DNA from 2 places in the Vagococcus martis genome. Region 1 is predicted to be linked to the other one. Evidence: riboswitches for the same ligand, from Rfam matches in the RefSeq annotation. Region 1 holds a riboswitch; the other holds the start of a gene.

Region 1 (6,219 bases):
AGAAGTAGCCAACAAATTATTATCTCTTGAACCAACTGTTGTCAAAGGCAATGTGTCAGAAATGCGAACGTTATGTAATTTAGCCAGTCATGGAAAAGGTGTCGATGCAGCAGAAGAAGACCAAGATTTGTTAGCGATGAAAGAATTAGAAGAAGGACTATTAGCACTAGCTAAAATCCATCCAAATACGTGTTTTTTAGCGACAGGACCAAGTGATTTAGTGGTGTATCAATCACAAGTTGTCTTGCTACAAAATGGCATTGAGGCATTAGATAAATTCACAGGGACGGGAGACGTCGTTGGGGCATTAATTGCAACACTTTTAGGTAGTGGGGTGGATGTATTGCCAAGTGTTTTACAGGCAGTAAGCTATTTTAATTTGTGTGGTGAAGAAGCATTAGAAATAGTTCAAAATGACGCGAAAATTGCGAGCATTCGCGAAGAAACATTGAATCAATTATCATTATTAAAACAAAATGAGTTATGGCAAAACAGGATAAAAGGAGATTGGTTATGATTGATGAGGCATTAACATTATATTTAGTGACAAATTCAGATGGGTTATCTGATGACGTCTTTTTAACCAGAGTAGAGGAAGCTTGTAAAAATGGTGTGACACTTGTCCAATTAAGAGAAAAAAAAGCTAGCACACGAGAATTTTATCAAAAAGCGTTAGCAATTAAAGGTATTACGGATAAATATGGCATACCTCTTATTATCAATGACCGAGTCGATGTGTGTTTGGCTGTTGATGCAGCTGGTGTGCATATTGGAGATGATGAGTTGCCAGTTGATGTGACACGTCAGTTGATTGGTCCGGATAAATGGTTAGGTGTCTCAGCTAAAACCGTTGAGCGAGCACTTGAGGCCAAAGAACAAGGAGCAGACCATTTAGGTGTCGGGGCCATGTTTCCAACAACGACGAAAGAAAATGCTCCAACAACGGATATCTCAGTTTTGCAAGATATCATTCACGCAGCACAATTACCAGTTGTCGCGATTGGCGGGATTAAAGAAGAAAATATGGCTGCATTACGTGATACAGATATTTCAGGTGTCGCGATTGTGAGTGACATTATGCAAGCTGATGATGTAGCGAAAAAAACACAAGCCTTAAAGAAACAGATTGTAAGTATAAAGGAGAAAAATCATCATGACCGTTAACCAAACCCCTCAAGTAGTAACCATTGCCGGAAGTGATTCAGGTGGTGGAGCAGGAATCCAAGCAGACTTAAAGACATTTCAAGCAAGAGATGTTTTTGGCATGAGTATTGTCGTTGCCTTGACTGCACAAAATACATTAGGTGTACAAAGTAGTTTACCGATACCATGTGACTTTGTTGCGGAACAATTTGATTCTTTGGCAGCTGACTTTCGTATTCGAGCATGTAAAACAGGGATGCTTGCCGATAAAGAACATGTTCAAATCGTTGTTCAAAAACTAAAAGAAGTGGATTTTGGCCCACTGATTGTAGATCCTGTGATGATTGCTAAAGGAGGGCATTCGCTATTACAAAAAGAAGCGGTAGATTGCATTAAAGAAGAGTTACTCCCACTAGCTTCGGTGTTAACCCCAAATATTCCAGAAGCAGAAGAATTAATTCAGCAAGAGATAAAAACAAGCGAAGATATGATTCAAGCAGCACACGTTTTACAAGAAATGGGTGTCAAAAATGTGGTAATAAAGGGAGGTCATTCAACAGATATTTTGGCAAAAGACTTTGTCTTACTAGAAAATGGTGAGACATTTTGGATGAGTTCAAAACGCATTGAAACGATTAAAACACATGGGACGGGCGATACATTTTCATCATGCATAGCAGCTGAAATAGCAAAAGGAAAGTCGGTTAAAGAAGCTATACACATTGCGAAAAGTTTTATTCAAGGTGCGATAGAACAAGAGATATTTGTTGGACATGGACATGGTCCAACGAATCATTGGGCTAATCCAGTTCAAGATATTATCATCGATTAACAGACTTTAAAATGGATGTTTATTATTGCCGAACTATCAAATAAATGTTACAATAATGTTACAAAGGAGTAACGAAGTTGTAATATTTTGTTGTTAAGGAGGTAATTGACATGAAAAAGTTAATTTGGAGTAGTATTTTAATAAGTACATTAATGGTTGGTAATATTAGTCAAGCTGTTGATTCATCAACAGAAACAAAAGAAAGTGAGTCAATTAGTCAAGTGACGACTAATTCGACTGAAACGACAACAGAGTCTACAAGCGAAGCAATTCCAGATGGTCTTGCTATCACAAAATCAGATGTTTCGTTATTAATCACTGATATGGTAAATGAAGGGAAATTATCACAGTTTCAATACGAAGATTTCCAAGTGCGTATAGAAAAAGCAACAACAATAAAAGAAGTAACTTTAGTTTATTCTGACGCCCTTGATTTAGCAAAATTAAATAAAGATTTATATCAAAGTAGTTTTGATGAAAAAGTTTATAATACAAAATATCAATTAGGGCTATTGGTTAAAACAGGTAAACTGACACAAAAACAAGCTGATCAGTTCATTGAAAAAATTGATAAAAGTACAACAATCGAAGAGTTAGATAATTTGTGGGCAGAAATTGAAGCTACAGTGAATAAATCAACAGATACAACAAGCAGTACTAGCTCAAGTTCAAGCAGTGTTAAACAGACACAAGCGGTTAAAACGACACCCAAATCTGATACTAAAAACAGCTCATCTAATTTACCAAAAACAGGTGAAAAACAATCAAATGTTGGATTACAGTTAATAGCTGTAGGGTCATTACTTATGACTGTTATATTGATAAAACGAAAATCATAATAATTAAAACAAAAAGAGAGTCGCAACCAGTTCATTTTGGTTCTGACTCTCTTTTTATGACTATTCTGAAAATGTCACAGATAGTGTGGCTTCTGGATCGATACTGGTTAATAGCCTTTGATAATAATCTGTTGCTTGATCTTTTAACCATTCTTTATTCATATCAATATATTTAACTAATGTATCATCACTCATCGCGTTGTTTGCTAACTCGTGAGTGTCGATGTCTTCAGTAACGAAACTGAGAATGTCACCTTTACTATTGACTACTTCAAAACTTGGGTTACTAATCCCCACCACGATAAATTCGGGAATGGTGATGTTGTATGTGTTTTGTGAACCAGGTGCTTTTTGTATCGTGACGACATTGCCATCAAATCCTAATTTTGCTTCAAAAGTTCCTTTGACATATGTTGTTTTTTCACTAAAAGGAACTTCCATTCCTAAAAATGTTTTCACCTGACTTTTATCGTAAATATCTGTCACGCTCAGTCCTAGTATCGCCACTTGACTGTGTTTAGTCATGGCATTGACAACTTGAGTTTCAGATGTTTTCGATTTTGTATGCCAAATTGAACTATTACCTGACATTAATCCAATAACCCACGTTCCAAGTAGTAGTGCTACAAAGCAAACAATAACCCATATATGAACTTTTAGTTTAAAAAATTTTCGAATAATTAGTGACACATCCTTTTTTTATTTATTATACTATAAAAAATTATTTTGTTGATGATATAACATTTAAATTATCTTCTCATTTTTTTCTCAGACAATTTTTATTATGACACTTGTCATATGAGAATTGATTTGCTATAATCATAAACAATAATTAAATAAAAGTTAGAGATGAGGCGCATTGATCATTAGTAGGTAAAGTTTGGAATCTGCAAATAACTTTACTGAAAGGGTGATATGCCGAAATATCTATGCTATTGCAGTTGGTATAGGTGTTGGATTTGTAGTTAATAGCTATAAGTCTGTCATTATTTTAAAAATAATGGGGTGCATCGCTTGTAGATAGTTAAGACAAGTTCATGCCTGTGAACTTGTCTTTTTTATTTTTCGATGCCGATTAGGAGGAAAATAAAATGACAAAAAGAAGTGTCATTAAATTTGGTGGAACATCGGTCGGAGATTTTTCAAAAATTAAAAACATTGCAAAATACCTAGCAAATCGTGCCAATAAGGGTGAGGAATTAGTTGTCGTTGTTTCTGCGATGGGGAAAACGACAGATGAGTTGTTAAAAAATGTTGATTTGTTATCCAAGGAACCAGACCAACATGATTTAGCCCTACTTTTAACTACTGGAGAACAACAAACAATTTCTTACTTAGCTATTGCGCTAAAAGAGCTTGATGTCAAGGCCAAAGCGATGACAGGATTTCAAGCAGGGATAAAAACAAAAGGGCATTACATGAAGAGTAAGATACTAGAAGTTGATAATGAAGCTTTTGAGAAAGCGTTCTGTTCAAATAAGGTGGTTGTTGTAGCGGGTTTTCAAGGGATGAATGCAGATGGCGAGTTAACAACGCTTGGTCGTGGAGGAAGTGACACAACAGCTGTTGCCATTGCATCATCTTTAGAAACATCTTGCGAAATTTATACCGATGTCGCGGGAGTGTATGGTACGGACCCACGATTGTATCCAGCAAAACGAATAGATGTTGTGAGTTTTGAGGAAATGATGGAAATGAGTGCGTTAGGCGCTGGCGTACTGGAAACAAGAAGTGTTGAAATTGCTAAAAATTATCATGTACCCATTTATTTAGGGCAAACATTATCAGATGAAAGAGGGACTTGGGTTATGCCACAAAAAGATATCTTAGAAAAAAAAGCAGTCACAGGTGTTGCGCTTGATAAAGACATGCATTATGTCACATTTAGCTATCCAGAAAATGATGCCACTTTATTGAAACAATTGTTTAATTTATTAGAAAAAGAAGAAATTAATATTGATATGATTTCTCAAATTGTCAATGAAGACGGGTTGCAATTGTCATTTACGATGAAAGATACAGATACGGTCGAATTAAAACATATATTTGATACGTTACACAAAGAATTTACCGAACTAAATTACGTGGTGAAATCAGACTATGTCAAAGTATCTGTGATTGGTTCAGGTATGCGAGATATGTCTGGTGTTGCAAGTAAAGTATTTATGACATTGTTAGAAAATGATATTGAATTTTATCAAGTAACCACCTCTGAAATTAGTATTTCTTATGTCGTGGATCGGACAAATGGTGTGTTAGCAGTTGAAAAATTATGCGAAGCGTTTGGGTTATAAAAGAGAGGAGAATGAATGATGGCCCCATTATTTAAAGGTGCAGCTGTTGCAATTACCACTCCATTTAGTCATGACGAGGTAGATTATGCGACATTTGAAAAACATGTAAATTTTTTAATCGAGGAAGGACTTCAAGCGTTGTTTGTTAATGGGACAACTGGTGAAGGATCGACATTAACAGAAGAAGAACGACTTAACTTAATTCGTTCATCTCTTAAAGTATCAAATGGACGAGTACCAGTTATCGCAAATACAGGAACCAATGACACAAAAGCTTCACTATCACATTCTTTAAAAGCAAAAGAAGCCGGTGCTGATGCGATTATGTTAATTACACCTTATTACAATAAAACAAGTCAACGTGGTTTAATCAAACATTTCACATTGATAGCAGATACGGTAGGGTTACCAGTTATCTTGTATAATGTACCTTCTCGAACTAATATGACAATTGAACCTGAAACGTTAGTTGAATTAGCAAAAAATCCACATATTGTGGCATTGAAAGATGCAACTGGAGATATGGAATATTTACGTCAATGTAAAGAATTATTGCCTAGTGATTTTGCTATTTATAGTGGTAATGATGACGCGATTATCCCGTTTTTTGAAGGTGGAGGAGACGGTGTGATTTCTGTTTTAGCTAACGCTACACCAAAAGAATTTCAAGAAATTTATACGACATTCCAGGAAAATCCAGTTGAGGCAAAAGAATTATTTGAACAAATATTACCACTTATTAACAGTTTGAGTGTTGATATCAATCCAATGCCAATTAAGGCTTTGGTTAATCATTTAGGGTATGCTGAAGATGAAGTTCGTTTGCCATTGGTCGAACTAGAAGCCGATGCACGTGTGCCGATCGAACAAGCATATCATGCATTTAAAGGAGAGTAATCTATGGATATTATATTAGTTGGCTATGGTGCAATGAATCAACGAGTAGCTCACTTAGCTAGTGAACGAGGACATCGTGTAGTGGGGATTGTGACGCCTGTTGAAGGAGAGTATCCTTATCCAGTGTTTCAAGTTACAGATGAGTTACCTAAAGCAGATGTCATGATTGATTTTTCCCATCCAAACTTAAGTTTACCGATGATTAAAAAAAATG
Region 2 (6,219 bases), 250 kb from region 1:
ATTTCATCAATTCGTTGTCTATCTTGACTTAACATCTTATCTCCTCATTTCGTATAAGAGTCAGATTATATATCAGAGAAAAAGTCTTCACCTTTTTGTTGCACTAAAAGATGAGGCATCATTAATGAAATGGGTTCTTTGTTTACCACAATCACCTGGCTATCAGGTTTGCGGTAATTAATCAGTCCGCTAAAAGGATACACTTGAAAGCTTGTGCCAACAATACATACAACGTCTGCTTGAGACAACCAAGAAATAGCTGTTTCTATATTAGCCTCAGACAAGCTTTCTTCGTAAAGTACAACATTCGGACGAATGATCCCGCCACATTCTTGATGATACATACTCTTCATATAGTCTGGAACAGAAACTGACTGACCACATTTTTGACAATAACAATCATACAAACTTCCATGAAACGACACCACATTTGGACTTCCTGCTTTAATATGTAAGTCGTCAATATTTTGTGTCACAATCCCAACTTGTTTCGTTTGGCTTAATTCTGCCATTTTTTCATGAATCACATTCGGTTTTGCTTCTGGATGGTATAATTGTTGGACAAATTGATAAAAAACATCAGGCTCACGTTTTAAACAAGTATGACTCAGCAAATATTCTGGATTTTCCACTCCATGATATACCCCTGTCATAGAGCGATAATCAGGAATACCCGATGCTGTTGAGACACCGGCACCTGTCATAAACACGATATTTTCCGCCTGCTGTAATATCTCCATTGCTTGTTCTTCCACATCAATCACTCCCTTACTTTATTATGACATTATTCGTCAAAAAAGCCTAATACAACCACAGAAATAATAATCGCAAAAATCATGATGTATTGTTTTTTCGTTAATTTCTCTTTTAAAAAAATTCGTGACCACAAGACTGACACAATACTATATGAGGCGATCATCGGTGCCACGACAATGGAATGACTCGCAATCGCACCAATATAGAAAAATTGTCCCAAGGTTTCAAAAAGTGCCGCAAAACCTTTATACTTTTCATGAAACACATCAATTTTTTCTCCTTTAGCTACTCGTAAATAACCCCACATCAGTAACCCAACGATTAAAAAAGTAAATTCATAACTCATGTTGGCTTGGTTTTCAGGTAAAATTTCCGCATACTCTAAATAATACCCATCCAAAAATGTCCCCAATCCATCAATCACGCAGTAAAGTATTGGAAAAATAATCGCAAGTGCACTTTTCTGATATTTTTTATCGACCACATTGCCTGATACTTTTAACTCATGATCAACTTCTTGCTTTTCATAAACAGACAACATAAAAATAGCGACTGAAATAACTGCCACAGCAATAAATTGAATCCACACCATTTTCGCTCCTAGTATCAGATACATTAATAAAGCTGACACCGCTCCTGAAGAGTTACTAATGGGTGAAGACACACTCAGCTCTATATAACGAAGCCCCACATACCCGATCGCCATTGATAAAATATACATGGACGACACAGGTAAATAAATCAATAAATTTTTCCATTCAAAACTCACACCCAAATACAAATAATAGTAGAAAAAGGCATGAAGTCCCATCACCAATCCCACAATGACCACTGTTTTTTGTGCACTATACTTATCTTTTTCATTGTTTCCCAGTTTATAAAATAAATCTGCTGTCCCCCATGCAAAGACAGCTACCAGCGCTGACATAAACCACATATTTTTCGTCTCCCTCAATTTTTCTATCATACTTACTTGTCTAAAAATAACGAATTAACGTGACTTGGTCAAATAAAATTTTCGTGAAAAGTCTGTCAATCGAAAATAAAAATGTCCCAAAATGAGGGCTCACATTAGCGCAATCTTTACTGCGTAAAACTTGCACTAATGTGACCATTATTGGTAAAATAAGGTACTTTTTGTTTCAGGCTGTTTTTTCAGCCTCATATTCTTCGATAGTACGGTCAATACTTTGAAGATACCTTTTGAAAGACTCAAGTTTCCACGGATGTGACTGTGGTGGAATGTACTTGCGTCTTTCTTTTTTTATATCTGAAGAAACCCCATCAAACTCTTTTGAATAGGTCTCGTGGTTTTTTAATCGTCTAGTAGGATAAATTTTTTCTGCTATATTAACATAAATCTCCCCGTTAAAAGCTTTTATAATTAATGCTTTCGTTTTCCTTGTAAAATATTTGTCGCTACCACCTTCCGTTGGAAGATAAAATTTATTTTGATACTTAATATGATGGCCATTATCGACTATACGATGAGAGACAGTAGCTAGTAATAAATTAATTTCAGCTGTTGTAGGAGAAGTTTCATAAACACTTTCTGCAGTTTTGTGACCAAATTGTCGATTAAACTTTCGAATCCATACAGATAGAAATTGATTAGCCTCCTCTATAGAATGTATATTTGCTATCTCAAGATCAACAGGCAATCTTGATTGCACTGTCCCATTTAAACGTTCTACACGACCTTTTGCTTGAGGAATAGAGGATGTTTTTATGTCAATACCTAATTGATGACAAGCAAACCCAAACTGCGTGAACGTATCTTCTTCTACAGCTTTTGTTGATTTTCTGTTGTACTCAAAGACGGTTCGTTTATCTGTTAGAAAAGTGGCAGGAATCCCTTGTTTTGTCAGAATTTGATGAAGAACATGGTAATAACCATTGAGCGTTTCCTGTTGGTCAAAATAAGCGCCAACAATATTACCTGATGCGTCGTCAATAGCTAAATGAAGATGAGTTATTTGATTTCCAAACCAATTATATGAACTAGCATCTAATTGAATTAATTCTCCTTTGTATTTTTTTCTAGGTCGACTAGGATGGGTCTTTTCAGGGAGTTCTAGGTAGTCTTCAGCTCTTGGAACCAATAGGTTCTCTGATTGTTTGGTTTGTTGACCTTCTTGCTTTATTAATTGTTTGAGTCTTCTTTTTGTCTTTTTTTGAGCCTTTGGTGAAAGTATTTTTTCTTTGTACAGGATGCTTCTAATTGTAGTATCTGTATAACAGATATGATGGTCGTTTTTCAGTATTTCAGTAAAATGCTTAATATTTGGTTTAATACTAAACGATTGATAACTAGTGATTATTTGTTGTTTTACTTTTTCAGGCACAGAGTGCTTATTTTTTCTCCCTCGATTTTTATGGACAAATGCTGATTTACCATTTTCCCTGTATGATTTCACTAAACGGTTAATTTGTCGTATAGATAAATTAAGTTCAACACTAGCTCTCTTTTTTTGTTTTTTATTTTCAGCGACAGCTTTAATAACTTGATACTTTTTGGTTTCATTCATTGTTAGATTTATCCTTTTCATAAAGTTATTTTATCATTTTGGGACATTTTGTCTTTCGACCTACTTAGGACATTATCACTTTCGAATGATAGTCAAATAAAATTTTCGTGAAAAGTCATGACTTTTTGAAAAAGGTATGATATAGTGTTAGACATATTAAGAAAAAATAACCGAATATTATAAATCTAGAGGTTGCAGTCTATCAATAACATTAGTCGAGTAGAGGATTACGTTGACACTAATGCACAGGGAAGATTGCCGAAATGTGATAAAGTTCCTCGCTTATCATGTTGGGGCTATAGTGAATAACTATAGAACTGTCTTAGTTAAAACTAAGATGCGCTATGATTAGATAACTTATTGTTAATCTGACTTCATAACAAGCAACCTCTATTTACGAGGTTGCTTTTTTATTTATCTAAAACAAAAGGAGAATTATCATGCAAACAAACAATCGTTCGACCAATCATGTCCTTATTGCACTATTATTTATGTTTATTAGCCTAATCATGCTGACACCAAAAGTGGAGGCAAATGATGATAAATTTGTCGTAGGAATGGAAGCTGGATATCCTCCATTCAACTGGACACAACAAAATGACAACAATGGCGCTGTTAAAATCCAAGGAGGAAGCGAGTACGCAAACGGCTATGATGTCATGATCGCAAAACGTGTTGCTGAAGGCTTAGGAAAAGAACTGGTCATTTACAAAACAGCTTGGGACGGTTTAGCTCCTGCTTTAACTTCTGGAAAAGTAGATGCTATTATCGCTGGTATGTCTCCCACTGAAGAACGAAAAAAAACCATCGACTTTACCAATGACTATTATCACTCAAACTTAGTCTTAGTCGTTGCAAAAGATGGAAAATATGCCAATGCCAAAAGTCTGAAAGATTTTGAAGGGGCAAAAGTGACTGCCCAATTAAATACATTTCACTATTCTGTGATTGATCAAATCGAAGGTGTCTCAAAACAAACTGCCATGGATGATTTTTCTGCTATGCGTGTGGCACTTCAATCCGGAAAAATTGATGCCTATGTTTCAGAAAAACCTGAGGGAATCACCGCCCAAAAAGTGAATCCTAATTTTAAAATGATTGATTTTAAAGATGGCCAAGGATTTAAAACAAATCGTGATGATACATCTGTTTCTATCGGTGTTAAAAAAGGCAGTCAAGATATCGCAAAAATTAATGACATTTTAGCCGGAATAAATCAAACTGAACGAGACAATTTTATGGATATTGCCATTAGTGAACAACCTGACTCACAATCAAATGAAAATTGGATTGTCAAAATCGTCAAAGAAAACTGGCAAATGTTCTTAAAAGGTGCTGGAGTAACGCTTTTAATCTCACTTATCGGGACAATTGTTGGAACATTCATCGGATTAGGAATTGGCTTATTTAGAACCATCCCAACGCCAAAAAGTATGGTGAACAAAGTATTATTTAAATTATTAAACACTCTATTTTCTATTTATATCGAAATTTTTAGAGGAACGCCAATGATCGTTCAAGCGATGGTGATTTACTATGGTTCTTCTCAAGCATTTGGGATTGATATGAATCCTCTTGCAGCAGCATTATTTATTGTATCAATCAATACTGGGGCTTACATGACAGAAATCGTTCGTGGTGGTATCTTCTCGGTTGATAAAGGACAATTTGAAGCAGCATCTGCTATTGGAATGACACACGGTCAAACAATGGTCAACGTCGTGATTCCACAAGTATTTAGAAATATTCTACCTGCTATGGGGAATGAATTTGTCATTAACATCAAAGATACTTCTGTATTAAATGTGATTGCAGTAACCGAATTATTCTTCCAAGCAAAAACAGTCGCTGGAAGTAACTTTAGATTCTTTGATACCTTCTTTGTTGTTTGTGTGATTTACTTTGTTATGACCTTTACTGTAACGCGTATTTTACGATTTGTTGAAAAACGTATGGATGGTACTGGTGAATACGCACCTTATGCTAATCAAATGCAAACAGCTATTTTAGAAAGAAAGGATGACAAATAATGACAGACTTAATCCAAATCAATCATTTACAAAAACAATACGGCAATCATGAAGTATTAAAAGACATTAATCTATCTGTAAAAGATGGTGAAGTTGTAACGATTATCGGGCCATCTGGTTCAGGTAAATCAACTTTACTTCGTTGCATTAATTTATTAGAAGAACCAACTGGTGGGGAATTACTTTTCAAAGGTGACAATATCCTTGCTCCTGGTTATAACTTACCAAAATATCGTGCTCATGTTGGAATGGTATTTCAACAGTTCAATCTATTTGAAAATCACGATGTCTTAAATAACTGCATTGTTGGACAAGTAAAAGTATTAAAACGCTCACGAGAAGAAGCAGAACGTATCGCGATTGAAAATTTAGATAAAGTCGGGATGAAAGATTTTGCTCATGCTAAACCTAGCCAATTATCTGGTGGACAAAAACAACGTGTCGCAATTGCTCGCGCCATCTCTATGGATCCTGAGGTGATGCTATTCGATGAGCCAACCTCAGCACTTGACCCTGAAATGGTCGGTGAAGTATTAAAAATCATGCGTGAGTTAACTGGGACTGGATTAACCATGATTATCGTAACGCATGAGATGGCTTTTGCCGAAGAAGTATCTGATCGTGTCATTTTTATGGATCAAGGAGTTGTTGCTGAAGAAGGTGCTCCGGAAAAAATTTTCCAACATCCAGAACAAGCTCGTACAAAAGAATTTTTACAACGTATTTTAGAAGGATAAAAAATAAGCTAGATTGAGCCAACTCAATCTAGCTTATTTTTATTTATCTAGTTTTTCTAATACATTCTTTGGAATATCACTTTTTGACACATCATTTGGTCCACTAATTACCCTTTTTTGACTAATCGATGCTTTTATATATGAACCTGGTTTTAATGGGATCACATT

What was found. Region 1 has a riboswitch for lysine ahead of BW731_RS07465 (aspartate kinase). Riboswitches for the same ligand answer to the same signal wherever they lie in the genome.
Region 2: it holds a riboswitch for lysine, as region 1 does, so the genes downstream of both, BW731_RS06280 (ABC transporter permease subunit) here and BW731_RS07465 (aspartate kinase) in region 1, are expected to answer to the same signal.

Annotation. Positions count from the first base shown of each region.
Region 1 covers NZ_MVAB01000001.1:1,538,958-1,545,176, reverse strand. Annotated here, with positions in the region: gene BW731_RS07490 (hydroxyethylthiazole kinase) at 1-517, shown strand, start outside; gene thiE (thiamine phosphate synthase) at 514-1,164, shown strand; gene thiD (bifunctional hydroxymethylpyrimidine kinase/phosphomethylpyrimidine kinase) at 1,154-1,975, shown strand; gene BW731_RS07475 (LPXTG cell wall anchor domain-containing protein) at 2,086-2,814, shown strand; gene BW731_RS07470 (hypothetical protein) at 2,875-3,504, opposite strand; lysine riboswitch at 3,656-3,833, shown strand; gene BW731_RS07465 (aspartate kinase) at 3,906-5,108, shown strand; gene dapA (4-hydroxy-tetrahydrodipicolinate synthase) at 5,127-6,005, shown strand; gene dapB (4-hydroxy-tetrahydrodipicolinate reductase) at 6,009-6,219, shown strand, end outside.
Region 2 covers NZ_MVAB01000001.1:1,284,172-1,290,390, reverse strand. Annotated here, with positions in the region: gene BW731_RS06300 (chorismate mutase) at 1-35, opposite strand, end outside; gene BW731_RS06295 (NAD-dependent protein deacylase) at 66-740, opposite strand; gene BW731_RS06290 (EamA family transporter) at 785-1,693, opposite strand; gene BW731_RS06285 (ISNCY family transposase) at 1,899-3,284, opposite strand; lysine riboswitch at 3,463-3,637, shown strand; gene BW731_RS06280 (ABC transporter permease subunit) at 3,725-5,314, shown strand; gene BW731_RS06275 (amino acid ABC transporter ATP-binding protein) at 5,314-6,051, shown strand; gene BW731_RS06270 (YxeA family protein) at 6,091-6,219, opposite strand, start outside.